3 regions of the Dyella sp. PARNA 12/25 genome follow, and region 3 is predicted to be linked to each of the others. Evidence: riboswitches for the same ligand, from Rfam matches in the RefSeq annotation. Region 3 holds a riboswitch; each other region holds the start of a gene.

Region 1 (9,723 bases), on a different contig from region 3:
GAACGAGGTGGCGCAGGCCAAGGCGGAAGCCGAAAAAGTGGAAGCCGAAGCGCAGGGCCGCGCGCAGGCGCAGCTCACCATCGCGGAGGCAGAGGCCAAGGCCATTTCGCTGAAGGGCGAAGCGCTGCGTCAGAACCCCAACGTGGTGCAGATGTCGGCGATTGAGAAGTGGGACGGTCACCTGCCCACCTATTCGGGTACGGGCGCCGTGCCCTTCATCAACCTTGGTGCGGCGACCAACAAGTAATCGGGAGGAAGAGCACGGGTGGTTGCGCCACCCGTGCATTCGCGATGCGGCTTAGTGTCGCGAAGGCAGATCTGATACGACTGTCAATGATGCAGGTCAACCCATCGTGTAGGCGAATAACCACCAATGGATGTCACTTAAGTGTAAGGAAGGCAGTGACATGGCCTACATGGTTTGGCAGGACGATCTCAACACCGGCATCAAGGTGATCGACAACCAGCACAAGCGCATCGTGGAGATGATCAATCATCTCCACGATGCACTGGATCATCGTGAGCGCGCAGAAATAGGCGACATTCTCGATGAACTGGTGGACTACACCTTGTCGCACTTCACCTTCGAGGAATCCTTGATGGAGGACGCCGGCTACGAATTCAGTCGGGCGCACAAGCGGGTGCATGAGGTGTTCATCAAGCGCGTGGCGGATTACCAGCTGCGCTTCCGCGCCGGTGAGGACATCGGAGGAGAGCTGCTGCATACGCTTTCGCACTGGCTGTTCAATCACATTCGCAGTGACGACAAGGCCATCGTCGACTCAGTACGCCGCCACATGCAAGAGGCGGCCAACGACGACGGCAGCAGCAGCGGCTGGCTGGGGCGTTCACTCAAGCGCTTCTTCGGCATGGGGCGCTGAAGAGCGCGGGTTGACCCACATCAAGTCGCTCGACCGCGAGCCACGCTATCACTTGCCGCCCATGGAATGCCTTAGGGGGAGGCGATATGGGCTATCTGGCCTGGCAGGCAGATCTCGACACCGGGATCGACGTGATCGACAACCAGCACAAGCGCATCGTGGACATGGTCAACGCGCTCCACGAGGCGCAGCGGGAGTGCGAGCCGAAGCGGGTGCAGGAGGTACTGGAGGATCTGGTGGACTACACCTTGTCCCACTTCGCGTTCGAGGAAACGCTGATGGAGGACGCGGGCTACCAGTTCAGCAACGCGCACCGAAGCATCCACGAGCGATTCATCGAAACGGTGAGGCGCTACCAGGCTCGTGCACGGGCGGGCGAGGATGTGGCGGAAGAGCTCAAGTCGCTGCTGTCGCGCTGGCTGTTCCAGCACATACGCGGTGATGACAAGGCCTATGTGGCGGTGGTACGCCGCAATCTGTTGAAGCTGACGACGGATGCCCGGGAGGGCGGCTGGCTCGCGACGTCGTTACGGCGATTCTTCGGGCATCGCGCCTGATGGTTCAGTGGCGGTGGTGGGCGGCGCATCGCTGATGGCGGTGCGCCGCCCTTCATCATCAGAACGACATGTCGAACGCGACCTCGCCCTGCACGCCGACCTGGTAAGCCGACACGCGGCGCTCGAAGAAGTTGGTCACTTCCTGCACGTCCTGCAGGTCCATGAAGTCGAACGGGTTCTTCGCACCGTACTTCTTGGGCAGGTCGAGCTGGGTCAGGCGCTGGTCGGCGCAGTATTCGAGGTACTGGCGCATGTCCTTCACCGACAGGCCGGCCACGCCGCCGGAAAGCACATCCTCTGCAAACTGCGTTTCGCAGGCGATCGCTTCCTCCAGCATTTCCTCGATCTGCGTGCGCATCTCGTCGTCGAACAGATCCGGCTCTTCGGCACGCACAGTACGCACGACGTCGAACGCAAACGCCATGTGGCAGCTCTCGTCGCGGAACACCCAGTTGGTGCCTGAGGCCAGACCATGCAACAGGCCACGCGAACGCAGGAAGTACACGTAGGCGAACGCGGCGAAGAAGAACAGGCCTTCAATGCACGCGGCAAAGCAGATCAGGTTCAGCAGGAACTGGCGGCGCTGGTCGTGCGTTTCCAGCCGTTGCAGGTTCTGCACCGAGTCGATCCACTTGAAGCAGAACTCTCCCTTCTGGCGAATGGATGGGATGTTCTGGATCGCCGCGAATGCCTTGTTGCGCTCTGCCGGATCGGGTATGTAGGTATCGAGCAGCGTCAGGTAGAACTGCACATGCAGCGCTTCCTCGTACAGCTGGCGCGAAAGGTACATGCGCGCTTCCGGCGCGTTGATGTGCTGATACAGATTCAGCACCAGGTTGTTCGCTACGATAGTGTCGCCGGTGGCGAAGAAAGCCACGAGACGGTGGATCAGGTGGCGGTCGGCATCGGACATCTTCGACTTCAGGTCGGTGATGTCGAGCGAAAAGTCCACCTCGTCCACGGTCCAGGTGTTCTTGATCGCGTTGCGGTACATCTCGTAGAACTCGGGATAGCGCATGGGGCGCAGAGTGAGTTCGAAGCCGGGATCGAGAATGTGTTGGGTGGACATGGGGTTCCTCGCATCATGTGCGCTGCTTGGCGGGGCGCGCTGTTGTTCTTTGGCTTGTCATTCCTGCGAAAGCAGGAATCCAGTGCCTTCCCGCACTCCGCCGAAGCGTGTCGGAGAAAGGCGCTGGATCCCAGCTTTCGCTGGGATGACGGTCGTATTGGGTTGTGAACGGCGGCATCCTCGGGCAAAAGCAATAGGGAATCTGCTTCGTCATGGAACGCCAGCCTTGCGTCTACATTCTTGCCAGCGACCGCAATGGAACGCTGTACACCGGTGTCACTTCCAACCTCGCCGCCCGCATCTGGCAGCATCGGAACGATGTCGTAGAGGGTTACACCCACCGCCATCAAGTTCATCAATTGGTCTGGTACGAACTTCACGAATCTATGGAGTCGGCGATTTGTCGAGAGAAAGCCATCAAGGCGTGGAAGCGTGCCTGGAAGCTGGAGCTCATTGAAAAGACCAACCCCTATTGGCGCGATCTATACGGCGAGGTTTGCTCCTGACTGTCATCCCAGCGAATGCTGGGATCCAGTGCCTTCTCCACGCGGCGAAAAGGCACTGGGTTCCAGCTTGACCAGCTCTTCAGCTGTTGAAGAGCTCCTCGCTGGAACGACTCCCCGAATTACTGACACGCCTCGCAGTACTCCGGGTTCTCCAGCGAACAGAACACGGCGGCAGTCGCCTGCTCCTGATCCACCACCGGCGCAGGCTTGGCGACCGGAGCCGCCGAGACAGTCGTCTTGGCAATCTTGGTCGCCGGACGCGAACGGAGGTAGTACGTGGTCTTGATGCCGGACTTCCATGCGTACATGTACATGGAGCTGAGCTGGCCGATGTTCGGGTTTTCCATGAACAGGTTCAGCGACTGACTCTGGTCGATGTACGCGCCGCGCGCAGCACCAAGATCGATCAGTGCCTTCTGCGGCAGTTCCCACACCGTGCGGTAGATGGTGCGCAGGCGTTCCGGAATCGCGCCGATGCCCTGGATGGAGCCTTCCGCCAGCTTGATGGCATCGCGGACGTCAGCGGTCCACAGGCCGAGCGTCTTCAACTCTTCCACCAGGTAGCGGTTCACCACCAGGAAATCGCCAGAAAGGGTTTCGCGCTTGAACAGGTTGCTCACCTGCGGCTCGATGCACTCGTAGCAGCCTGCGATGGAAGCAATAGTGGCAGTCGGTGCGATGGCGATCAGCAGCGAGTTACGCAGACCCTTGGCCTTGATGGATTCGCGCAGCGCATCCCAGCGGGCCTGATCGTTCGGCTTGGCGTTGGCCCAGTAGTCGAACTGCAGTTCACCGTTGGCAGCGCGCGTTTCGGCAAAGCCCGGGTGCGCACCGTGCTCCATCGCCAGTTCGTTCGACTGCGACAGCGCGTTGTAATAGATCTCTTCGGCGATGCGCGTGGACAATGCCAGTGCTTCGGCTGAGTCGAATGGCAGGCGCAGCTTGAAGAACACGTCCTGCAAGCCCATCACACCGAGGCCCACCGGACGCCACTTGCTGTTGGCAGTCTTGGCGGTGGCGATCGGGTAGAAGTTCAGATCGATCACGCGATCGAGCTGACGCACGGCTGTACGCACAGTGGCCGCGAGCTTGTCGAAATCGAACTGGCCGTCCACCACATGGCGCGACAGGTTCACCGAGCCCAGGTTGCACACCGCCGTTTCATCGGCATTGGTGACTTCCAAGATTTCGGTGCACAGGTTCGACAGGTGGATGACGTTCTCCGCCTTCGCCGTCTGGTTGCTGGTGGCGTTGCTGCGGTCCTTGAAGGTCATCCAGCCGTTGCCGGTCTGGGCCAGCGTGCGCAGCATGCGGGCGTACAGCTCGCGCGCCTTTACCTTCTTCACCGCCAAACCTGCGGCTTCTGCCTCGCGGTACGAGCGCTCGAACGTCTCGCCCCAGCTGTCGACGAAGTGCGGCACGATCTTGGGATCGAACAGCGACCACTCGCCATCGATCTCCACGCGGCGCATGAATTCGTCGGGAATCCAATTGGCCAGGTTGAGGTTGTGCGTGCGGCGGGCTTCGTCACCGGTGTTATCGCGCAGCTCAAGGAATTCCTCGATATCCGCGTGCCACGGTTCCAGGTACACGCAGGCCGCGCCCTTGCGCTTGCCACCCTGGTTCACTGCCGCCACCGAGGCGTCCAGCGTCTTCAGCCACGGCACCAGGCCGTTGGAGTGGCCGTTGGTGCCCTTGATCAGCGAGCCGCGCGAACGCACGCGCGAATAGGCCAGGCCAATACCACCGGCGAACTTGCTGAGCTTGGCGACATCGCCGTACTTCTCGTAGATCGACTCCAGCGAATCGGACGGCGAGTCGAGCAGGAAGCACGAGCTGAGCTGCTCGTGTGCGGTACCTGCATTGAACAGCGTCGGCGAGCTGGCGATGTATTCCAGCGAGGAGAGCAGGCGATACAGCTCCAGCGTCTCGCCGATCTCGTTGCCGCCCAGTGCGCAGGCAATGCGCATGAAGAAGTGCTGCGGCGTCTCGATGACTTTGCGCAGCTGCGGATGACGCAGCAGGTAGCGGTCATACACGGTGCGCAGGCCGAAGTACTCGAAGCGGCGCGTGGCGAGCGTATCGATGGCGTCGTTGAGCTTGCGCGAGTTGGTGGCAACGAAGTCGCGCAGGCGATCGTTGAGGATGCCCAGTTCCGCGCCACGTGCGATCGACTGCGAGAAGCTCTGGATTTCCTGGCCGCTCACTTCCTTGTCAATGAACGCACCCAGCAGGCGCGCAGCCAGCTGGCCGTACTCGGGCTCCTCCGCCGTCAGCGCGGCGGCGGTGCGGATGGAGAGCTGGTCCAGCTCCTGCGTGGTGGCGCCGTCGTACAGGCCGCCAATGGTCTTGAGCGCCACGCGCATGGGGTCGACCCCATACAAGCCTTCGCTGCTGCGAGTGACGGCGCGGACGATCTTGTTCACGTCCACCACTTCCTGGCGGCCGCTGCGCTTGGTCACGCGCATCTGGCCGGGGTTGTGGGGCGGGGTCAGTGCAAACGGGGATTCCGTGCGCGGCGTATCGGCCACCACGGTGTCGGCAGAGAAAACGGGGGCATCACCGCGAGCGTCGTCGCGTTCGCGGCCGGTGGTATCAATAGGTTGCATGGCGACTTCGCTCCAAGCTTGGTCATCAACCGCCTGCTCCCGCGCGCAGGGCTGAAAGAAAGAGGGTGAGGTTTCGCGGACGGTCGAGCAGCAGGGCATGGCGCCCCGCGCATCGACGCGCTTCCCCGCGGAAGCCGTCACCACTCACCGTGGGGCATAGCCACGGCTGTCGGCAGGTCTTCGGACTCGCGGACATGGGTCTTTCGACCCGCCTACTCGCTCCCGCTTCCCAGCCGCTGAGGGCCAGTGCGTTGTTGGCTTTCGTTTCCGCTTACCGCTGCGGGGCAGTCCCGGATTTCCACCGGATTCCCGTTTTAAGCCATTCCGACCATGGGTCTGAGAGTGGCACCGACGGGGCACAACATATCGGGCCAACCCAGACGGGTCAACCCAATAGATTGTGGATTTCGCGTGGATAACCCGGAAAAGCCGAGCCGGGAAACGGGCTTAGCCGCGGATAGGAAATTTTCGGGCCCGGTCGGCCCGAGGGTCAGGTGCCCGACGGGCCGAGCAGGGCGGCGAACTCGCGCGAGAAGCGGTGCACATCCCCCGGCCAGCGGGCCGAGAGGTAGTTACCATCGCGCACCACGAACGCCGGGGTGTCGTCGGTATCGCTGTCGCGAACCAATCCGGAGGTTTTGCGGCGATAGTGTGTCGCGTCGCGAGGAACGTCGAGGAAATCCTCGGGGCGGGCGAGGGCGCGGGTGACTTCCTGCTGCACCGACATATAACCCGCCGGGTTGCCGGCGCCGTCCGGATAGGTGCGGTAGTAGTCCGGGTCCCAGAAGCGGGTGATGCGCGTCAGCGACCATGCGGATTTCTCCAGCGCCCAGGTCAGTGCGGTGGTGCGCCTGCCATGCAGCACCGAGCGGCCATCCATGCCACGGCTGCGCGCCGCCACCAGCACGCCGTGGCAGATCGCTGCCACGGGTTTGTCCTCAGCGAAGAAGGTGGCGGTCAGCGCCTGCAGTCGCTCGCTCTCCAGGTATTCGCGTACGCCACGCGCGCAATGGCCGCCCGGCAATAGCAGGCCGTCGAAGCGCGCCGGGTCGACAGCATCCCAACGCAGTGGTGCGTTGAACGCGGCGTCTTTCACTAGTGCGGCGTAATGGCGCCGTGCATCGGCATTGGCACGCAGCAACCGGCCGAACAACGTCAACTTGCGCAAGCCGGGGACGAAGCCCCAGGGATCCAGCCCTTCACCGCTGATCATGATGGGATCGGCGCTGGCGGGTTGGCCGTCCGGCGTAGCGAAGCTCACGCGATGTCCGGTTTCGGTGAGCACTCGCCACGGCACGGCGACTTCGCTGGGATCGAAGTCGCGGTGAGGCAGTGGAATCAATACGCTGGCCACGCTGGCGTGTCCCGATGGCAAAGGGCACCACAGCGTAGTGCCTGCTGCGAGCTCAGTGCGAGGACGGTCGCTCAGCTACCCACGGGGGAGGCGAGCTTGGGGCCCGTGCCAAGCTGATGAATGGCACCGTCGGGGGTGGTATCCGGTGCTTCGGCAAGTACGGCACGATCCTTTATCCATGGCACGTCCTGGCGCGGGCCGGGAATGTAAATTTCCCATTGACCGTACTTCTCTCCGGAATAGCGCTCCATGCCAGCGCCCTTCAGGGTGAAGTTCACAGGTACGCGAACCAGCCAGTAGGGTGCGTCTTTTTCCACGCCCTGAGTGGGGACATGGAAGGTCCAGTTCTTTCCGGCCCTAATGGAAGCATCAGCCAGATACTTGCGGTGTACGGCCATCTGCGCTTCCGTGCCGTAAGTGCGCAGATTCACCTGTTCTGCCGAGATCTCACGCACATGGCCGTCACGAGCCACCTGTACCAAAAGGTAGACGGTGCCTGACACACCGGCAGCCACGGATTCGCCCGGGTAGGCTGGAGCTACACGGTGGTCGGAGCGAACGTGTTCCTCATCCGGCAGCCGTGCGTCGTCAAACTGCGCACTGACGATGGCGATCGACATGTGATCGGCATCCTGGCTGCGCCCGATCAGGCGCAAACTTAGCTTCTGCGTTACCTTCTCTGCGGGTGGCGCGGTGAATTCGAGCTTCCACTTCGGAACCGTGTTTTGCACGAGGTCAACGATCGGTTTGGGAAGGCTCTCCGGCTTATCCAATACGAGGTGTTGGATGCTGCCATCAGGGTCAACGTCCACCGTGCCGGTCACCAGCATGGTGGCCTCGGCCCGCTTGCGCGGATCTTCGGCTTGCTTGCCGATGGCAATGAATGGAACGCCGGCCAACACTGCGGCCACGAGCAACTTACGCATATTTGACCCTCCCTGATGTGCCCCCTAGTGTAGGGGAGCACATGCCGTGGAGACAGCGTATCCGTCGGCGACTACGGTCTGGAAATGGGTACGCGGAAAAGCGTAGCGATTACCAGATCCGCACACGATCCGACGGCGACAGAAACAGCTTGTCCCCCGCCTGCACTTCGAACGCCTGATACCACGCATCGATATTGCGCACCGGTCCGTTGACGCGGAAGGTTCGCGGCGAATGCGGGTCGCTGGTGACCTGGCGGCGGATGGCGTCGTCGGTGAGCTTGCCGCGCCACGCCTGCGCCCAGCCGAGGAATACGCGCTGGTCGCCACTAAGGCCATCGATCACCGGCGCGCGCTTGCCGTGCAGTGATGCGTGATAGGCATCGAGTGCCAGCGTGAGGCCGCCAAGGTCGGCGATGTTTTCGCCCATGGTCAGGTTGCCGTTGATATGCACGCCGGGCAGCGGCTCGAACGCGTCGTACTGCGCGCCGAGTTTCTTCGCGCGTTCGTCAAAGGCCTTGGCATCAGCGGGTGTCCACCAGTCGCGCAGCGCACCCTCCGCGTCAATCTTGCGACCTTCGTCATCGAAGCCGTGGGTCAGCTCGTGGCCGATCACGCCGCCGATGGCGCCGTAATTGATGGCCGGGTCGGCGTTGGGGTCGAAGATCGGCGGTTGCAGAATGGCCGCCGGGAAAACGATGTCGCGCAGCGAGCCGTTGTAGGCGTCGTTGGTCTGCGGCGTCATGCTCCAGTCGCTGCGATCCACCGGGCCATGCAGGCGGTTCACGTAAAACGACCAGTCGGCCTGCGCAGCGCGCAACACGTTGCCGATGAGGTCATCACCGCGCATCTCCACGTTCGCGTAATCGCGCGGGTGATCGGGGTAGCCCACCTTGATGGTGTAGGTATCGAGTTTGCGCAGCGCTTCCTGGCGAGTCTGCGGACTCATCCAGTCCAGCTTCTCGATGCGCACGCGGTAGGCGGCCTTGAGATTCGCGACAAGCTCTTCGATCTTCGCTTTCGACGACGCCGGAAAGTATTTGGCCGTATACAGCTGGCCCACGCCCCAGCCCAGATTGCCGAAGCAGGAAAGTCGTTCGCCGACGCCACAGTCGCCGCCCGAAACGGCGTGCACGCCGCGCTTCCAGCGTGACTCGATTTGCTGTTGCCCAGCCAGCGTCTTGTCATGCATCTCGAAGTACGCGTCCTGGAACGGCTGCGAGAGGTAATACGCAGCGTTGTCCGCGATGCGTGCCGCCTGCCATGCCTGGATGGTGCTGACCGGCGTTTTGGCATACAGCGCGGCAAGTTGCGGGAACGCGGTTTTCTCCATCACCACTACCGAGGTGAGGTCGCCCAGTTGCGATGACTTCAGGAAGTCGGCCCAGGCGAAGCCCGGCGCCAATTTCTTCAGGTCGGCAAGGCTCATGGGGTTGTACATGGCCACGGGGTCGCGCTGCTCGACCTTGCTGAGGCTGGCCTGTGCGATGGCGGTTTCGAACGCCACTACATCCTTGGCGGCGGCCTCCGGTGCCGGCCATCCGGCCAGCGTCAGCAGGCGCGCCACATACGTCTGATAAGCCGCCTTCTGTTTGGCAAACTCCGGCTTCAGGTAGTAATCGCGATCCGGCAGGCCCAGACCCGCCTGCGAGAGATACACCGCGTAACGCTTGGTGTTCTTCAGGTCGATATCGAAGTTGACGCTGAACAGCGAACCTTCGAAATCCGTGTTGGTGCGCCCCATCAGCACGGCCTGTGCATCGCGCGTGCCGGCCTGGCGCACGGCATCCAGTTGCGGTGCGATGGGTTTGGCGCCCAATGCGT
Region 2 (9,723 bases), on a different contig from region 3:
CAACGCCGGGAATCTGCGCCACGGCAGGCTTCAGCAGCGTGTCTGTGAGATCGTAGAGTTTGTCCTGCGGCAAGCCGGTAGAGGTCAGCGAGACCAGCAGGATGGGGAACTGCGAGGTATCGAATTTGAAGTATTGGGGCGGCGAGGGCAGCACCGGCAGATCCGCCTGCGCGGCATTGATAGCTGCCTGCACGTCGCGCGCCGCACTGTCAGCGGTACGGGAGAAGCTGAAACGCACCTGGATCGCCGCGCTGCCCTCGAAGGCATTGCCGTACATATCGTCGATGCCCGGGATGCGGCCGATATGACGCTCCAGCGGGGCGAGCACGGTGGACGCCATGGTCTGCGCACTGGCGCCCGGCATCGACGCCACGATGTACACGCCAGGGAATTCCAGCGACGGCAGCGCCGCCACACCCAGCAAGCGATAGGCAAACGTGCCCGCCAGCAGCAGGCCAAGTGCCAGCAATGACGTGCCCACGGGCCGGCGGATCAGGGGGGCAAAGATATTCACTCAGGTTTCCATACCGGTCAGGGGCCGCAAGCGCCCGCCCCCGCACTGATCATCGGCAGGGGCGCGCGTTTACATGCAAGGCAGGCGCAAGGCGCGGACATACCACTAATTTTGCCCGCGGGACGGGATACGAGAATGTGCCTGAAGTCGGTCCGTGCCGAAAGGCACGGGGGCAACGGCTTTCTCCCTCTCCCCTTCGGGGAGAGGGCTGGGGTGAGGGGTGGGTGCTCGCGAGAACGTGTGTTTCCCTCACCGTCATCCCCGCGAAGGCGGGAAGCGCTTCACAACAGCGAAGCTGGTCATCCAGCGACTTTGCTCTCGGTTCTAGCTGGGTGTTCCCGCCAGCGTGCCGCCTACGACGCGAAGCTAGTCCCCGTGGGATGCGGCGGGCGTTTCGATCCCCTGCCGGCGCTCGAGTCACTTTTGACGCGAAGCTAATCCCCGTGGGACTTTTGCTGGCCCACGCACGCGCAGGAGCGCGTGCGAACGGCGAAGCCGGCCCGAAGGGCGGAGGGCAGGATGCCCGGAGTCAAAGTCCCACGGGGATTAGCTTCGCGTCAAAAGTAACCCAAAGAAAACGGCCTTGAGAGCTGGCAGCATGGTGTTGGACACGAGCCTACCAACCGAGGCTAGATTGCTATTGTGCGATCCACCTCGAACACAGCGGCTACCCAGCGAGCGCAGTTGAACGGAGGACTTAAAGCAGAGCGCTGTGCGCTTTTGCTCCCTCTCCCCTCCGGGGAGAGGGTTGGGGTGAGGGGTCAACCTTGCACCATCGTCTCAAACAAGCGATCACCCCACCGCCGGCTGCTCCTTCAACCCCCGCTTCGCCGCCCTCTTCGCTCGCCGCGCTTCCTTGCGCACCTTCCGGTCGTAATTCCACAAATAAATCGCCGGCGTACTCAACAACGTCAGTAACTGCGACACCAGCAACCCACCCACAATCGCCACACCCAAGGGCTGTCGCAACTCGGAGCCAATGCCAAAGCCAACCGCCAACGGCAAGGCTGCGCCCATGGCCACCAACGTCGTCATGGTGATCGGGCGGAAGCGCACCAGTGCCGCCTCCCGGATCGCATCGGGCGGCGACAACCCGCGCTCTCGCTGCGCCACCAACGCAAAGTCGACCATCAGAATCGCGTTCTTCTTCACAATGCCGATCAACATCAAGATCGCGATGATCGCCATGAGCGACATCGACATGCCTGTTGCCAGCATCGCCAGGAACGCCCCGGCACCCGCCGCCGGCAAGGTAGAAAGAATGGTCAGCGGGTGGCCAAGACTCTCGTAGAGAATGCCCAGCACGATATACATCGCCAGGATCGAGCCAATCATCAGCACATTCGCGTTGGACCGCGTTTCCTCCAGATCCTTCGCATTGCCTGAATAACCCAGCTGCACACCCGCCGGCAGGCGGGCTTCGGCCACGATCTGCTCGATCAGCGCCATGGCTTTGTCCTGCGGAAAGTCGTGGTCGATGTTGTAGTAGATCTGTGCTGCTTCCAGCTGATTGGTGTGGATCACGAACGACGGTGTCACGCTGGGCGAGATATGCGCCACCGCCGAAAGCGGCACCATGCTGCCCTGGTCGCTGCGCACGTAGGTGTTCAGCAGGGTGGCTGGGCTCAGCGACCGCTCCGCCGACGAGCTGATCACCACCCAGTACTGGTTGATGTCCGAGTAGATGATCGACACCTGGCGCTGGCCAAACGCGTTATACAGCGCCGTATCCACCAACCCCATGTTCAGGTGCAGGCGGCTTGCTGCCGCGCGGTCCACCACCATCATCTGTTGCTTGTCGATATCGTCGTAGTCGCTGCTGACGTCGTGAAACTCCTTGTGCTTGCGCATCATGGAGGTCACTTTCAGCGCCCAGGGCTGCAGGTCGATATTGTCGCTGCTGATCAGCTGAAAGCTCTGGCTGCCGCGATTGCTGTCCTCGTTGTCGTTGAAGAAGCCAATGGAACTGAGCGCTACCCGCAATTCCGGCAGCTTCTGGTAGCTCTTGTTGAGCCGCTCGACCACATCCTTGATGGAATCAGGGCGTTCGCCGGGCCCGTGACCTTTCGGCTTCAGGTCCACAAACATGGTTGCCTGATTGCCCACCGCACCACCCAGGTTGTCGCTGCCAAGAAACGTGGTGACATCCAACACAGCGGGGTCGGACCGCATGATGGCGGCGGCACGCTGCGCTCGCTGGGCCATCAGCGTGGGAGAGATATTGGCATCCGCGCGTACATCGCCCTGAATCATGCCGATATCTTCCGCCGGCATGAAATTGAAGCCGAACAGCTTCACCACCAGTGTCGCCATGCCAAACGTCAACGCCAGCAGAATCACTGGCTGCCAACGCATCAGGCGGCGGTGACGCATGGCCCAGTCCAGCGCGCGTTCGTAAACGTGGTGCAGGCCACGATCAAAGCGCGCTAGCGCTTGTTCCATTCGGTTCGGCGCGCGATCGCCTGTGTTCTCCAGGGTCAGGTAGCGTCCACAAAGCGCGGGCGTTAGCGACAGCGAAATAATCGCAGAGATCACCACCGCCGATGCCAGCGTCACCGAGAACTCGCGAAGCAAGGTGGTGAACTGGTTGTTGCCAAACAACAGCGGCGCAAACACCGCAATCAACGACAGCGTGATCGACACCACCGTGAAACCAATTTCCTTCACACCCACTAGCGAGGCTTCCAGTGGTGGCGTACCGTTCTCCATGTGGCGCACGATGTTCTCGATCACCACAATCGCATCGTCCACCACAAAGCCAATGCACAGCACCAATGCCACCAGCGACAGCGTATTGAGCGTGTAACCCAGCGACCACATCACCGTAAACGCGCCCGCCAGCGACAACGGAACGCTCAGCATGGCAATCAGCGTGGGGCCAATGCGGCGCAGAAACACCAGCATCACCGCCGCCACCATCACCACGCTGAGCATCAGGGCTATCTGCACCTCATGCAGTGCGGACTTGGTGGTCTGGGTCAGGTCAAAGATGGGCGTAATCTGCAAATCCGCCGGCAACCACGCACGCATGATCGGCAGCTTCGCGCGAATGGCATCGGCCGTTGCCACCGCATTCGCCTCCGGGCGCTTGCTGATGCGTATCGCCACCGCGCGCTGGTCATTGAACCAGGCGGCCTGATACTCGTCCTGTTGCCCGTTCACCACATGCGCCACGTCGGAGAGCCGCACCGGCGCGCCGTTGTGCGTGGCGATCAACAGGTTGGCAAATTCCTCCGGGTTGCGCAGCGAGTCATTCGCCGTCACCGTCATTTGCGTACGGCCGTCGCTCAGTACGCCCTGAGGCGACGTTACGTTCGCTGCGCGCAGCGCATTGGCCACATCGTTCGCCGTGAGGCCCTTGGAGGCGAGCGCTGCTGTATTAAGTTCCACCCGCACCGCACGAGGTCTACCACCAATCACGCGCACCTGCGCCACACCTGGTATTTGCGCCAGCGTGGGATTGATCAGCGTATCCGCCAGGTCAAACAGCTTGTCGGGCGGCTGCGTCTTGGACGTCAGCGAAAGCAACAGCACCGGAATATTCGCCGTGTTGAACTTGTAGTAGCGCGGCGGTACCGGCATGTTCGCCGGAAGGTCGGCCATGCTCGCGTTGATCGCCGCCTGCACATCGCGTGCGCGCTTGTCGGTGTTGTTGCCAAAGTTGAACAACACGCGGATCGACGTCGCGCCGTCGTTGCTCTCCGAGTGCATCTCCTTGATGCCCGGGATACGCCCTATGTGGCGTTCCAGCGGTGCGGCGACGGTGGCGGCCATGGTCTGCGCATTCGCACCCGGCACCTCCACGTACACCACCATGCCCGGAAACTCGAGCGAAGGCAGCGCCGCCACACCCAACAGCAAATAAGCCCACAGGCCCGCAAGCGCGAGCCCCATCGCCAGCACCGACGTGCCGATCGGTCGACGTATCAATGGCGCAAACAGGTTCACGGGTTCCCTGACCGTTGGTGCGGACGCGCTGCAGTCGCGCCTGCATGGGAGACACGTTGCAGTGGCCCACTTCGGCGCTCTTTATGCGCCTAAACAGTGAACGGCGAATGTGCCGTAAGTGGGTGAGTGGGCTTCACGCGTTCATCATTCTTGCGAGCTTTGCGTGCCACGGCGAGCCATAACTGACCGAGGGCGGCCGGCGACACAGGGCCGCAGGCCAGCCTTGCCTGGTGCTTACGCCACAGGCCGTATAATTGCGTTTTCACCGAGCTGGATTTCGCAATGTCTGATATCCCCGCGTGCCCCGTCTGCGGCATGGAAAACACCTACCCCGACGGCGACAACTACATTTGCCCCGACTGCTCCCACGAGTGGCCGCAGGTGGCTGCCGCGTCGGAAGACGCCGCCTTGCAGGTGCGCGATGTCAACGGCAATGTGCTCAACAGCGGCGATACGGTCACGGTTATCAAGGACCTGAAGGTCAAGGGCTCCTCGATTCCGCTCAAGCAGGGCACGGTGATCCGCAATATTCGCCTGGTCGAGGGAGATGCCGAACACATCGAAGGCAACTCCGACAAGATCAAGGGTCTGGTGCTGAAGGTCTGCTTTCTTAAGAAGGCTTAAGTTGGCGATGACGCTGCGAGGTTGAGTGAGCGCCTTGGTGCAAGATAATTGGACGGCGTTTAGGCGGCTAAACGCTCGGCGCGAACGAGCCGTTGGTGTAAGACGGAGCATCACATGCTCGTCACCCCCGCGAAGGCGGGGGTCCAGTGACTTTTTCTGGCGCTTCGAAGGCACTGGATCCCCGCCTTCGCGGGGATGACGAGCGTTAAGCACTGCGAACTAGAACGGTGATCAACGCACCGACGGGCTGTACCGCACCGTCAGGTACCAGGTACGACCCGGCTGGTTGTAGTAGTACGCCGTCTCGTAGTTGCGGTCGAACACGTTGGCCAGCTTGGCCTCCAGGCTCCAGTGGGGCATGAAGTCGTAGCTGGCGCGCAGATCCGTTGTGGTGTAACCGCCAAGACGATGCACGTTGGCAAGGTCGTCATACGCCTTGCCTGAGGCGAAGAGCGTCGCACCCACGCCAAAGGCATTGAAGCGACGGTCCACATCCACGCGGGCCGTTTGCTCCGGGCGACGCGGCAGCAGATTGCCGTCGTACACGCCTTCGCGGTTCTTCGGCTGCATCAGGGTGAAGTAGCTCTGCACCTGCCATCCGGCGAGGTTGGCGCCGAGCTGGCCTTCCAAACCGCGAATGCGTGCCTGGCTGATGTTCTGCGGAATGAAGTTGCTGTCCAGCACGATCAGGTCGCTGATGGTGGTCTGGTACACGTTCACCGCCCAGTTCCACCAATCCTGCTTCTGGCTCAGGCCCAGCTCACCCGAACGCGACTTCTCCGGCTTCAGGTTGGGGTTGCCCAGCCCGAAGGGGTAGTAGATGTCGTTGAAGGTCGGCGCGTGGAACGCCGTACCGTAGCTCGCCGACAGGCGCAGGCCGTAGTCGAATGCATAACCCCACGCCACCGCGCCGGTGTTGTGGTTGCCGAACTGGTCGTTGTGGTCATGACGTGCGGACAGCTGCACTTCGTTGCGACCAAACGTGCCCATGTACTGCGCGTACACGCCGGTGTCTTCACGCGTGCTTTTGAGATAGCCGGTGTCGCTGTCGATGTGTTCCTGCTGGTAGTCCACACCCACCGTCAGCAGCTGGTTGGTGGCCAGCGTCACGTCGTTCTGCCACGAGGCCTGATTGCGGCGCGAATTGGCGTAGCCCACCTTCGTCTTCGGGTAGTAGGTTTCCGTGAGAGCGAACGGGTCGTTGTAGACGCCCTGGAAGTACGTCGTGGAGTCATCGCGGCTCTGGCCGGCGTTGAGCGTCACCTTCCACGCGTCGAGCGGGGTAAAGGCAAGCTTGGCGCCCGCCACTTCCTGCTGGTTCACCGCCTGGTTGCCGCCATACGGGCTGCCGGCGAATTCCACGAAGTTCTTGCTGCGCAGCCAGGTGGCGGAAAGCTCCGTGCCGTTGTCCCAGCGGTAGCCGCCATTGGCCATGCCGTTCCAGTTGCGGTAGGCGTCGTTGTCCGGCTGATCCACAAAGCAGGCCACGCCCAGCTCGGCGGCGCCCACGCGGCAGGCAGGGATGCCGCTGGTGTACTGACCACCCAGGCCTACGTTGAACCAAGCGTGCGAGTCGCCACCGGAAAGACCGGCGTGACCATCCACATAGCTGCGGTTGCCGGCAGAGAGACTGAGCGACGGATCCAGCTTGCCGTCCTGCGCGCCGTGGCGGGTAAAGATCTGGATCACGCCACCGATGGCGTCGGCGCCATACAGGCTGGAGCGTGGGCCGCGCACGATTTCGATGCGCTCAATCTGGTCCACCGGAATCTGTTCGAACGCCGGCAGGCCAGCGCCCACCGCGCCAATGCGCACGCCATCGATCAGCACCAGCACGTGCGTCGAATTGGTGCCGCGCAGGAACAGCGAGCTCTGCTGACCCAGTCCGCCAGATTGCGCAAACGACACGCCCGGCAAGCCCACCAGCAGGTCGCGCACCGAGGCTGGCTGCAGGCGATCGATGTCGGCGCGGGTGATCACGGTCACCGAGGACAGTGCCTCGTCAGTAGTGATGGACGTGCGCGTGGCGGTGACGATCACCGTGGACAGCGACGGCGTCTGATCCGATTCGGCGGCCTGGGCGGCCATGGTGGCGGCGAGCAGCGACGCTGCCAGCAGAGTCTTCTTCATGCGTGTTCCTTTGGGCGCGCACCCTCGCGCAACCCACGATTCAAGGGACGCAGCAGAGCAGTGGGAAGAAGAACGGCGGTAGGCGGCACGGCCAAACACGACGTCCGGCCTCGCCCACCGCGAGCCGCGCGTAACGTGTCGGGCCGGTCTCCGGGCTTGTGAGCGGCATGCCCTGTCGCATGCACCATAGGACACCTTCCCGCGTTAAACGCAGTGGCATCTCGTCCTTAGGTGAAGTCGCTCACTTACCGTTGCGGGGGCAGCGCCGGACTGATTGCTTCAAGCAACGCACCGGCTTCCCGTTTCATCCCGGGAAAGACACTTCCCGGGACACCCGAACGAACGAAATTCTAACGGCGAGCGGAGGCGGCGGCAACGCATGCACGCGCCTCCCCACCGGGATCAGCGCGCCGAGGCCTGATGTGCATCGATCCAGGGCGCCAACGACACGGACCAGATGTTGTCGCTGCCGTTGTCCCAGCTCTGCATGCGCTGAATGTCTTGCGCAGCCTGCTCGCGCGTGCGTGGATAACTGACGTGCACCGAGCGTATGCTGCTGAAATACAGCGTGCGGTGATCCGGCCCCAGATGCGAGCCCCAGGGGCCTTTCACATTGATGGTGCCGCCGAGGTCCACCGGCTTGCCCCAATGGTCGCCTTCGCGAAACGCGATGTAGAGGCGATCGGGATCGTCCTTGCCGGAATAATTGGCATCGAACACGATGAACGATTCGTCCGGCGCAATGGCCGGGTCCAGCTTGTGCGCAGCGGCGTCGCCTAGCAGCACTGGCTCGGGTGGCATGTAATGACCATCGCGATACTGCGTACGAAACAGACGGAAGTCGTCATCATCGCCGGGCTTCTGGAAATACACGCTGCCATCGGCGGCCACACTCGGCGCATAAGTGCGCGTGCTGGTGTTCACTTCATCCGGCAAGCGCACCGGTTGGCCCCAGCCTTTGCCCTTGCGATCCACGCGCCACAAATGGCCGCCCGAACCTGGAGACACCTTGCCGTTGGCCATCACGGCATCTAACGCTTTGCCACCTTCCACATCAGGGCGATTGGAGGTGAACACGATGAATGAACCATCCGGCGCCATCGCCGGGTCGTGATCCAGCCATTGCCCCGAGAACGGCGCGATGGTGGGTGCGGTCCAGGTGCCATTGACCTTGTGTGATTCCAGGATCACCGCATTGGGCCAATTGATGCGGTCGAAAAACACCGTCGCGCCATCGGGCGTGAATGCGGCGGAATCTTCATTGGCCGCCCCGGACACCACGCCGGGTGCAAACACCTCAGGAGCAGGTGAGTCAGTGGCGGAAGCAGCAAGCGAAACACCCAGCAAAACCGCGCACGCCGCAGCAAGGCGCGTAGTCGTCATCCACGTCATGGGCCGATCCTTCTCCGGGTTGGAAAAACGGCGGGTGCTACTCGGTGGCGCATTCTCCCGCCGCTTGTTGAACGGCAGGACGTGCCTGAAGTCACGTGCACGGCGTTAGGTTCGCGCAAGCTCTTCGCTGCCCTGTCGATCCGGTCGCGTACGGTTCGTCGTCACCATAAGGCCCACCTGTCACGCATCGTGGGCGCAGCCTGGGAGAGTGGTCATGCCGAACAAACCCGAAGACATTGCACGCGCCTGTTACCTCGCCTATGTGAACAAGGACCGGGCAGCCATCGAGGCGCTGCTTGCCGAGGACTTTCACTTCACCAGTCCACGCGACAACCGCTTGAATCGGGTCACGTACTTGAATCGGTGTTGGCCCAATAGCGAGCACCTGACGGGCTTCGACTTTATCGAGGTGGTGCAGCATGGTGAGCACGTGTTCGTGGTCTACGAGGCCACCGAAGGCGCCGGTCACCGGTTCCGCAATGCCGAGCGGCTGACGATTCGCGGCAACCAGATTCACGAAGCCGAGGTCTATTTCGGCTGGTCCTTGCCTCATCGCGCACCGGAAGGCGGCTTTCTCGATGCCGACAAGTGAAGGCGATCGATGCGTGGTCCCGTAAACCTTGACGCATCGAGGCGGGAGTCTTCTTGCGAGCACCGCGAACTTTTGCGCCGACCCCGAGTCGATCAGACCGCATGCCTGGCGGCTCGCCGAGCTGCGGCTCATTGAGGGGATAGCCTTGGAAGGGAAACGATGGAAGGCAGGCAGTGCAGTACTGGGGATGCTGCTGGTGGGGGTGCACACGCGACGGGCACAGCCCAGGTCGATGTTCTACAACGTATTCCGGAAAGCTACGCGCAGGCGGGCACGCTCGTCAGCAATGCGCCTGATCGCAAATTGAATCTCCGTTGCGAAGGTAGCGGCGCACAAACCGTATTGCTCGAGGGTGGCACACGCGCGGACACCACCACCTGGTTCCGGGTGCAACCCCTGTTGGCGACATCGACCAAAGTGTGCTCCTACGACCCCGCCGGCTTCGGCTTCAGTGACGAAGGCCCGTTGCCGAGAAACCTCGACACGGAAGCGGCAGACTTGCATGCGCTGATTCAGCACGCGG
Region 3 (9,723 bases):
GGCGCGCGTGGATTTGGAACCCGGCAACACGATGAGATCGCAAGCGGTTGGTTCCTCGTGCGGCCCGACGAAGCGCAGGTCGACCTGGGGATGTGCACGCAGCGCATCGAGATCCGTGTGGTTGCTGATACGCGGCAGCGCCGGCACCACGACGTGCAAGCGTATGTCGCTTTTGTGAAGTGCATCACACGGCAAGGCATCTTCCGCTTCCAGCTGCAGACCGTGCAGGTAAGGCAACACACCGAGCACGGGCTTGCCGGTTTCCTGTACCAGCCAGTCCAATCCGGATTGCAGCAACGCGATGTCGCCACGAAAGCGGTTGATGACGAAACCGGCCACACGACGTCGCTCGCTTTCGGAAAGCAGTGCCAGGGTGCCGACCAGATGCGCGAACACGCCGCCCCGATCGATATCGGCAATCAGCACCACCGGGCAATCCACCGCCTCCGCATAACCCATATTGGCGATGTCGCGATCACGCAGATTGATCTCTGCCGGGCTGCCCGCCCCTTCGACGATCACCGCCTCGTACTGCGCCACCAGCCGGTGATGCGAAGCGAGCACCGCCTCCATCGCGATGCGCTTGTAGTCGTGGTAGTGCCGGGCCTCCATGTTGCCAATGGCATGCCCATGCACGATCACCTGCGCACCGGTGTCACTGTTCGGCTTGAGCAGCACCGGATTGAAATCGGTATGTGGCGGCAGGCCGGCTGCTTGGGCCTGTACCGCCTGCGCCCGGCCGATTTCGCCGCCGTCGATGGTGACCGCCGAGTTCAGCGCCATGTTCTGCGGCTTGAATGGCGCCACGGCCACACCGCGCCGGTGCAGCCAGCGGCACAAGCCTGCCACCAGCGTGCTCTTGCCCGCATCGGAGGTGCAGCCCTGCACCATCAATACGCCAGCCGTCATGGGGTCACCTCCTATAGAGCGAGACGCCGCAACGCCTCATCGAGCCGATGGAATCCCGCCTCGTCGCCGGGCAAGCCAAAACGGAGGCTGTGCGGCGCGTCGAACAGGCGGGTAAGGATGCCCTGCCGGGCAAGCGCGCGGTGCACTGCTTCGGCGCGATCATCGCGCCACCAGTGAAAGAACGCGCAGCCAGCGGTTGGCGTAAGCCCGTGCAGGGTCAGCGTATGTGCCAGGCGAGCGCTGCACGCATGCAACAATCCACGCGCGTGCACATGCCACTGATCATCGGCCAGCGCTTGCGACAGCACATGGCGCGTTGGCCCGCTTAAGGTCCACGGTCCTAGTTGTTCGCGCAATGCGTCGAGCAAACCGGCTTCCGCGGCGACGAATCCAGCCCGTGCGCCGGCCAGGCCAAAGAACTTGCCGGTGGAGCGCAGCACGATCAGTCCCTCTCGCCCTGTCTCCGCACACAGGCTTTCTTCGGGCGTGGCGTCCATGAAGGCCTCGTCCACCACCAGCCAACCACCGTGACTGGACAGCTGCGCGAGCGCGTCGAGCAGCATCCCGTGATCGAAGTAGTCACCGCCGGGGTTGTTGGGGTGAATCAGCACGATCACATCGAAGCGTTTCAGCTGCGTCAGCAGTACGGACGCGGGTGCGCAGGTCACCTCATGCCCCGCGCGACGCCATGCATGCGCATGCTCGGCATAACCGGGCGCAATCACCCCCACACGAGAAAGGGGTCGCAACAGCGGCAGCGCCTGGATCGCCGCCTGGGAACCCGCGACTGCAAGCATGCAAGGCGCGCCGTAGTAACGGCATGCGACATCCACCAAACCATCATCGTCATCCGGCAAACGCATCCAGGCGGTTGGCGGCAGGGGCGGTACCGGCCAGGCGAAAGGGCTGACGCCGGTAGACAGGTCCAGCCAATGCGCATGCGCTATGCCGTACTCGCGAGCTGCCCGAAGCAACCGCCCGCCATGCTCAAGCATGATGACCTCCCACCCGGAGTGCGCCCAGCCACAGCACCACCAGCAGCCAGGCCACCACGCTACGCCGCACCAGGCGCAGGGCACGCAGTATGGTCGAGGCGTTCGGTGGCTCGCCTTCACCCAACGACGGACGTCGCTCCCACACACCGTCATAGGGAGCTGCGCCACCCAGACAGACGCCCAACGCGCCCGCGCCTGCCGCCATCACCGGGCCTGCGTTGGGGCTGTCCCACTGCGGTGCCTGCGTGCGCCAGCAACGCCACGCCCGCGTCGCATCGCCGAACAGGGTATAGCTCACCGCGGTAAGGCGCGCGGGCACGAAGTTCAACGCGTCGTCGATGCGTGCGGCGGCCCAGCCGAACCGTTCGTAGCGCGCCGTGCGATAACCCCACATGGCATCGAGCGTATTGGCCAGTCGATACAACACCGCACCTGGCGCACCTAACACAGCGAACCAGAACAATGCACCGAACACCGCGTCGTTTCCGTTCTCCAGTACGGACTCGGTGGTGGCGGCGGCGACGTGCTGCGCATCCAACTCATGCGTATCACGGCTGACCATGCGACCCACCGCATCTCGCGCCGCTGGCAGATCGCCTGCCGCCAGTGCATGAGCTACCGGCAAGGCGTGTTCGCCCAGGCTACGCAAGCCGATGGTGAGATAGAGCATCACGGCCTGGAAAGGGAATGCGAGCCACGCCGCCGTCTTGCCCAGCATGGCGCAGGCAAGCCACGTCACGCCGATCACCGGCAACACCGCGAGACACCAGGACCAGACGCCGGCATGGCGCCGGTCTGCGTAAAGGCGTGACTCAATCGCACCGGCAAGACGCCCGAACATCACCAGCGGATGATGTCGCTTCGGCTCACCGAGCCAAGCGTCGAGCAACATCGCCAACGCCATGGCCATGGCCGTACTCATGGCAGGAACAGCGCGATCGCCGCTTCGGGATGGGAGGGAAAGTAGTAATGCATGAAACTCGCCGTCATGCGCCGTCGACCATAGACACCTTCCCGGCTGGGGCCGCCATCGGGATTGACGGCCATGACCAGCGGCGCTTCGTCGATGGTGGCGTGCGCATAGTGAAACGTATGCCCGCGCAATTCGCCCTCGGGCAATTCAACGGATTGCATGCCGAGTCCGCCGAGGCGAGTTTGCATGGCGGCTTCGCCACGCAACAGGCCTGCCATGCGATGGCTCACGCCTTCGCGATCGGTCAGCGCATCGAGCGCGTACAGCATGCCGCCGCATTCGGCGACCAGCGGCCGACCCGCATCTACATGGCGGTGCAGCGCCGTGCGCAACGCATGATTGGCGGAAAGCGTCGCGGCATGCAGCTCCGGGTAGCCACCCGGCAGCCATACGGCGTCGCAATCGGGCAATGCATCGCCCGCCAAGGGCGAAAAGAAACGAAGCTCCGCGCCGGCGTCTCGCAATACGTCCAGGTTGGCCGGGTACAGGAAGCAGAACGCTGCATCGCGCGCGACGGCGATGCGGCGATCACGTAGGCGCGCCGGCACCGATGCAACTGTCGCCGCAGGAAACGTCACTGCAGGCGGCAACGCCGCCGACGCGTGCGTGGCCCAGGCATCAGCGAGCGCGTCCAAGCGTGCATCGATATCCGTCAGCTCGCCCGCCGCGACCAGGCCGAGGTGACGTTCCGGCAAGGCCAGCGAGGCATCGCGCGGCAATGCGCCCAGCCAGTGCAGATCGGCAGGCAGACTTTCCGCCAACAATTGCGCGTGATACGCGCTGCCCACGCGATTGGCTGCAACGCCATAGACCGTCACGCCTTCCCGGTAACGGGCCAGGCCAAGTGCGAGCGCACCAAAGGTCTGCGCCATCGCCGAGCCATCGATGACCGCCAGCACAGGCATGCCGAATCGCTGCGCAAGATCCGCGCTGGACGAGCCACCATCGAACAAGCCCATCACACCCTCGACTAGTATCAGGTCCGCCTCTCGAGCAGCCTGGTGCAAGCGGGCACGCACATCCGCCTCGCCGTTCATCCACAGGTCGAGCTGATAGACCGGGGCACCGCTGGCACGCTCGAGCACCATCGGGTCAAGAAAATCCGGCCCCGTCTTGAATACTCGTACGCGCTTGCCAGCACGCGTGTGCCAACGCGCCAATGCAGCCGTTACCGACGTCTTGCCCTGCCCCGAGGCAGGTGCCGAAATGAGTAGCGCCGGACACTGCGCGGTTGTCGACATATGCTTCTCCGCCTAGAGCTCAATGCCTTTCTGGGCGCGAATCCCTGCCTGGAATGCGTGCTTCACCACACGCATCTCGGTGACCGTATCGGCCAGTTCCACTAACGCATCCGGTGCACCGCGCCCGGTAATCACCACATGTTGCGCAGGTGGCCGTGCACGTAGCGCCTCGCACACTTGGGACACATCAATGTAGCCCTTCACCAGCGCGATGTTGAGCTCATCCAGCAGCACGAAGTCATAGCGTGCATCTGCAAGCATGCCGGCCGCCACCTTCCACGCGCCTTGGGCAGTCTGGATATCGCGCTCGCGGTCCTGCGTTTCCCAGGTGTAGCCCTCGCCCATCACGTGATAGTCCACCTCATCGGGGAAGCAACGGAAGAACGCCTCCTCACCGGTGGAAAAACTGCCCTTGATGAACTGCACCACCCCGCAATGGAAACCATGCCCCATCGAACGGGCCAGCATACCGAACCCTGACGAACTCTTGCCCTTGCCGTTACCCGTGTTGACCACCAGCACGCCGCGCTCAATGGTGGCGCGAGCGATCTTGCGGTCCACCAACTCCTTCTTGCGTTGCATGCGCTCGCGGTGGCGTTCTTCCGGGCTCAGCGCCGGTCGCTCGGTCAGATCACTCATGCTCAGACTCCCTTATGACCCGCCGCCACCGACAGCGACGCGGCGCGAACACACAGCACTTGCGCGGCCAGCGCCACGGCAACGTAGGCCATGGTGGTCCGCACAAACAACGGCCCCCACTGCCACAGCCGAGCGAGATACTCCGTCATGTGCGGCTGCGCATAACGCCCACCCAGCCAGTAGAACGAGCCGTTGGAGATCGCAAACGACACCACCGAAGCAACCAATGCGATGCCGAATGCACTTGCCAGCGACATCGCATTCTGCTGCATGCGCGACGCATACCAGCGACCGGCGTACCACAACACCGCATACGCCAGCGGCAGGAATGAGTACGCCAGGGTGACGCAGAAGTCGCTCACGCCCGCATAGCGGATGGATACCCAGTCCAACGCCACGGCAAGCAGCACCATCGCCACAAAGGCCCAGTGACGACGCAGCCATAGGCCACCAAGAAAGAACACCGCCATCGAAGCGTCAGGCAAATGCAGCATGTCGCCGAAATGCTTGAAGCGCGTGGCCATCATCACGGCAACGAGGACGAGCCAGAGCGCTGTGAAACGAGAACCGGACAGTGCTTTCATGAAACGACTCCTGATTGATCCAGCAGGGAAAGGCACCGGGCCCCATGCAGGGCCCGGCATCACGCATTACTGCGCTGGCTGATAACGAAGGGTCAACATGTAGTTACGACCCGGCTGGTTGTAGAACCAAGCCGTCTCGTAGTTCTTCGCAAATGCATTGTTGAGCGCCAGCTGCAACTTGAAATCACGCGACAGGGCATAAGCAACGCGCAAATTGGTAATGGCATAGCCGCCGAGTGGGTGGCGATTGGCAAGGTCGTCATAGCGACGACCCGAGACGAACCAAGTGCCACCGATGCTGAAATCACCGAAGGTGCGGTCGACATCCACGTTCGCCGTCTCGCGTGCACGGCGCGGCAACAAGTTGCCGTGATAGACGTCCGACTGGTCGCGCGGGTCGAGCCACGTTGCAGTGGTAGTCACCAGCCAGCCGGCGAAGTGACCGCTGACCACACCTTCCGCACCACGAATACGAGCGTCTTCGACGTTGCCCGGCGCGTGCGTCGATGCGTCGTAGGTGATGAGGTCGGTAACCTTGTTCTGGAACGCATTGAGCGACCAGTAGCCCCAGCCGTAGCTGCCGCGCAGGCCAAGCTCAAAGTTCTTCGAGCGCTCCGGCTTCAGATCCGGATTGCCGTAGTACGGGTAGTACAGCTCATTGAAGGTCGGCGCCTTGAACGCGGTGCCGTAACTGGCGGTGAGACGCAGCGTCTGGGTAAAGTCCCAGCCCCACAGCAGGCTGCCGGTGGTCTTGCCGCCGAACTGGCTGTTGTCGTCATGACGCACGCTGGCCTGCACCGACTGGCTGCCAAAGGTCTCCTGCCACTGCGCGAACACACCGCGATTGATGCGGCTGTCGACCGGTACCCCGGTATCGGCATTCACGTACTGGGTCGTGCTGTCGACGCGATCGCGCTGCCAGTCGAAGCCCGTGCTCAGCAAACCACCCCAAAGACCTATGTCTGCCTGCAACGAGCCGATGTCGCGATGCGTGTCAAAACGGCTGACATAGACGTCTTGGTAGTAGTTCTTGCTGAAGTCGCCGCTGGTGCCGAGGCTGAGCGTGAGGGTCACATCCTTGGTCGGGCGATAGTGCACGCGACCGCCCACTACTTGCGTCGCGCTTTGGTCGGAGTCGGTGTAGGTACCGTCGTACCAGTTATGGCCCTCGCTGCGAAACATGCGCAGGTCGGCATCCCACTGCTCGCCGAAGCGATAGCCGCCCTGCAACGTCGCAGCTGTATTGCGATAACCATCCTTGTCCGGCTGGTCGGCAAAACACGCCGCCCCCACTTCCGCAGCCCCAATGCGGCACGCATTGATGCCGTGCGTCTGGTCATGCGAGACCTCCAGCGAATACCAGCCGTTACCACTTTGCCCGGCGAGACCCGCCGAGCCGTTCAGATCGCGATAGCTGCCCACGCCCAGGCTGAAGGACGGCACAAAAGCACCCTGCGGGCGACGCGTGAAGATCTGGATGACGCCACCAATGGCCTCTGAGCCATAAAGGCTGGAGAACGGACCGCGCACGATTTCGATACGCTCGATCTGCTCCACCGGAATGTTCTGCAACGACGCCTGGCCAAGCGTGGCCGAGCCGACCTTGATGCCGTCGATCATCACCAGTACGTGGTCGGATTCGGTGCCGCGCAGGAAGGCGCTGGTGGCCTTGCCCGGGCCGCCGTTGTTGGCAATCGACATGCCTGGCGTGCCACGCAACAGATCGGCCAGGGACGCCGGCTGCAAGCGCTCAATATCAGCACGGTCGATCACCGTCACCGCCGACAGCGTCTGGCTTTGGGTCTGCTCAGTACGCGTGGCCGTCACCACCACACTATCGAGATCGGTGGTGCTGTCGGCAAACGCCGGAGTAATAACAGCGAAAAGCGCCGTCGCCAGAACGGTACGACGGATCATGGAAATTCGAATGGCCAAAATACTGCTCCTCAACCGCGCCTGCCCGCGCGGAACGCATGGGATAAAGGACAGGCGGAAGGAGACGTGGCGGCCGCGCACGAGGCACGACATCCATGACGTGGCCCACCGCCAGTCTGGTCGTACCTCAAGGCCGGTCTCCGGGCTCGCGAACCAGGACGTCATGTCCTGCGGAACAACGCCTTCCCATGCACAGGGCACAGTGGCTTGATGTGGTTCCGGCGATCAGAGGATCGCAGCTCGCCTACCGTTGCGGGGGCAGCTCCGGAATAAGCGCAGACGCGCCGCACCGGATTCCCGTTTCAACCACCGGCACAAGCCGGCGGTCACCTCAGGCGAGGCGAATGGTAACAGACGGGAAATGGGAAGGTTTGACGGGGGTCAGTTTGCGGGGAGAAGGCACCCGTCACAGGGCATCAGACAAATCCAGGGCAACCGCCACCATGTAGGAGCGCACTTGTGCGCGACTGCGGCGCTTCGCTGTGACCACACGGGTTGTTTTGCGCAAGCCAGCGCCATCAAACGGGCACCCAACGTTGCGGTCGCGCACAAGTGCGCTCCTACAGAGGCTTTCCGGCGAGCTTGTGCCCGTGGCCGTCTCCATAGGGAGAGGGCGCAAACGACTTGCGTCCCCCCCCCAAAAAAAAGTAAGCGCCCGCCCCACCAAAGCAGAACGAGCGCCTCTCCCAGCTAACCAAACCTCACTACAAAGACATCACTGCTTGTGAAATGTGAGATGCCCTTGCGCCGCATCCACCACAATGGTCTGCCCGGCAGTGAACTTGCCTTCCAGAATTTCCCTCGCCAACGGGTTCTCCAGCTGCTGCTGAATGGCCCGCTTCAGCGGACGCGCGCCGTACACCGGATCAAAGCCCACATTGCCCAGCAGATCCAGCGCCTTCTCACTGATCTCCAAGCGCAACTGACGCTCCGCCAGACGCTTCTCCAGATAGGTGAGCTGGATCAGCGCGATCTTACGGATCTGCTTCTTCTCCAGCGGGCGGAACACCACTAACTCATCCAGACGATTGATGAACTCCGGACGGAAGTGCGCCTGCACCACGCCAAGCACTGCCGCCTTCATCTGCATGTAGTCGGCTTCGCTGTCGCCCGAGTGCTCCTGGATCATCTGCGAGCCGAGGTTGGAGGTCATCACGATGACGGTGTTGCGGAAGTCCACCGTGCGACCTTGCCCGTCGGTGAGGCGACCGTCATCGAGTACCTGCAGCAAAATGTTGAACACATCCGGATGTGCCTTCTCCACCTCGTCCAGCAGAATCACGCTGTACGGGCGGCGACGCACGGCCTCCGTGAGGTAACCGCCTTCCTCGTAACCCACGTACCCCGGAGGCGCGCCGATCAGACGGCTCACGGAGTGCTTCTCCATGAACTCGCTCATGTCGATACGCACCATCGCGTCCTGCGTGTCGAACATGAATTCGGCCAGCGCCTTGCATAGCTCGGTTTTGCCGACACCGGTGGGACCCAGGAACAGAAACGAGCCATTGGGACGATTGGGATCAGACAGGCCGGCGCGCGCGCGACGGATCGCATCGGATACCGCACGCACCGCTTCGTCCTGGCCCACCACGCGCTTGTGCAGCGCTTCTTCCATATGCAGCAACTTGTCGCGCTCGCCTTCCAGCATCTTGTTGACCGGAATACCGGTCCAGCGCGAGACCACCTCGGCGATTTCTTCCTCGGTGACGCGATCCTGCACCAGCTTGAATTCCTGCTTTTCAGCGGCCTGCGCGGCGGCAAGCTGTTTTTCCAGTTCCGGCAGCTTGCCGTACTGGATCTCGCTCATCTTCGCGTAGTCCTGATGACGCTGAGCCGCTTCCAGTTCTACACGGGCCGCTTCGATCTGCTCCTTCACCTTGGTGGCACCCTGCAGCGCCGCCTTTTCGGATTTCCAGATCTCGTTGAGGTCGGAGAATTCGCGCTCCAGCTTCTGGATATCCGCATCGAGATCGGCAAGACGCTTCTTCGACGCGTCGTCGGTTTCCTTCTTGAGCATCTCGCGCTGGATCTTCAACTGAATCAGGCGGCGCTCAAGGCGATCCAGCTCTTCCGGCTTGGAATCGATTTCCATGCGGATGCGCGACGCGGCTTCGTCCATCAGGTCGATGGCCTTGTCCGGCAGCTGGCGGTCAGGGATGTAGCGGTTGGACAACGTGGCGGCGGCAACGATGGCCGGGTCGGTGATTTCCACACCGTGATGCACGGCGTAGCGCTCCTTAAGGCCACGCAGGATCGCGATGGTGTCCTCTACGCTGGGCTCACCCACGTAAACCTTCTGGAAGCGGCGCTCCAGCGCGGCATCTTTTTCGATGTACTTGCGGTACTCATCGAGTGTGGTCGCCCCGATGCAATGCAGTTCGCCGCGCGCCAAGGCAGGCTTGAGCATGTTGCCTGCGTCCATGGCGCCGTCGGCCTTGCCGGCGCCG

The links. A riboswitch is a leader RNA that binds a small molecule or an ion and turns the genes downstream of it on or off. The one in region 3 is predicted to bind cobalamin.
Region 1: another riboswitch for cobalamin. It lies ahead of AC0GUR_RS11925 (ribonucleoside-diphosphate reductase subunit alpha); the one in region 3 lies ahead of btuB (TonB-dependent vitamin B12 receptor).
Region 2: another riboswitch for cobalamin. It lies ahead of btuB (TonB-dependent vitamin B12 receptor); the one in region 3 lies ahead of btuB (TonB-dependent vitamin B12 receptor).

The regions. Positions count from the first base shown of each region.
Region 1 is NZ_JBVQCI010000005.1:15,583-25,305, reverse strand. It holds gene AC0GUR_RS11950 (SPFH domain-containing protein) at 1-247, shown strand, start outside; gene AC0GUR_RS11945 (bacteriohemerythrin) at 408-881, shown strand; gene AC0GUR_RS11940 (bacteriohemerythrin) at 968-1,438, shown strand; gene AC0GUR_RS11935 (ribonucleotide-diphosphate reductase subunit beta) at 1,497-2,507, opposite strand; gene AC0GUR_RS11930 (GIY-YIG nuclease family protein) at 2,720-3,013, shown strand; gene AC0GUR_RS11925 (ribonucleoside-diphosphate reductase subunit alpha) at 3,133-5,622, opposite strand; cobalamin riboswitch at 5,777-5,990, opposite strand; gene AC0GUR_RS11920 (type 1 glutamine amidotransferase domain-containing protein) at 6,113-6,976, opposite strand; gene AC0GUR_RS11915 (energy transducer TonB) at 7,048-7,902, opposite strand; gene AC0GUR_RS11910 (M13 family metallopeptidase) at 8,012-9,723, opposite strand, start outside.
Region 2 is NZ_JBVQCI010000008.1:28,475-38,197, forward strand. It holds gene AC0GUR_RS15205 (efflux RND transporter permease subunit) at 1-514, opposite strand, end outside; gene AC0GUR_RS15210 (efflux RND transporter permease subunit) at 1,307-4,462, opposite strand; gene AC0GUR_RS15215 (zinc ribbon domain-containing protein YjdM) at 4,745-5,086, shown strand; gene btuB (TonB-dependent vitamin B12 receptor) at 5,318-7,216, opposite strand; cobalamin riboswitch at 7,341-7,569, opposite strand; gene AC0GUR_RS15225 (TolB family protein) at 7,619-8,608, opposite strand; gene AC0GUR_RS15230 (nuclear transport factor 2 family protein) at 8,823-9,200, shown strand; gene AC0GUR_RS15235 (alpha/beta fold hydrolase) at 9,360-9,723, shown strand, end outside.
Region 3 is NZ_JBVQCI010000004.1:237,182-246,904, forward strand. It holds gene AC0GUR_RS11355 (cobyric acid synthase) at 1-909, opposite strand, end outside; gene cobD (threonine-phosphate decarboxylase CobD) at 921-1,904, opposite strand; gene cbiB (adenosylcobinamide-phosphate synthase CbiB) at 1,897-2,826, opposite strand; gene AC0GUR_RS11370 (cobyrinate a,c-diamide synthase) at 2,823-4,118, opposite strand; gene cobO (cob(I)yrinic acid a,c-diamide adenosyltransferase) at 4,131-4,757, opposite strand; gene AC0GUR_RS11380 (hypothetical protein) at 4,760-5,341, opposite strand; gene btuB (TonB-dependent vitamin B12 receptor) at 5,408-7,258, opposite strand; cobalamin riboswitch at 7,391-7,625, opposite strand; gene clpB (ATP-dependent chaperone ClpB) at 7,992-9,723, opposite strand, start outside.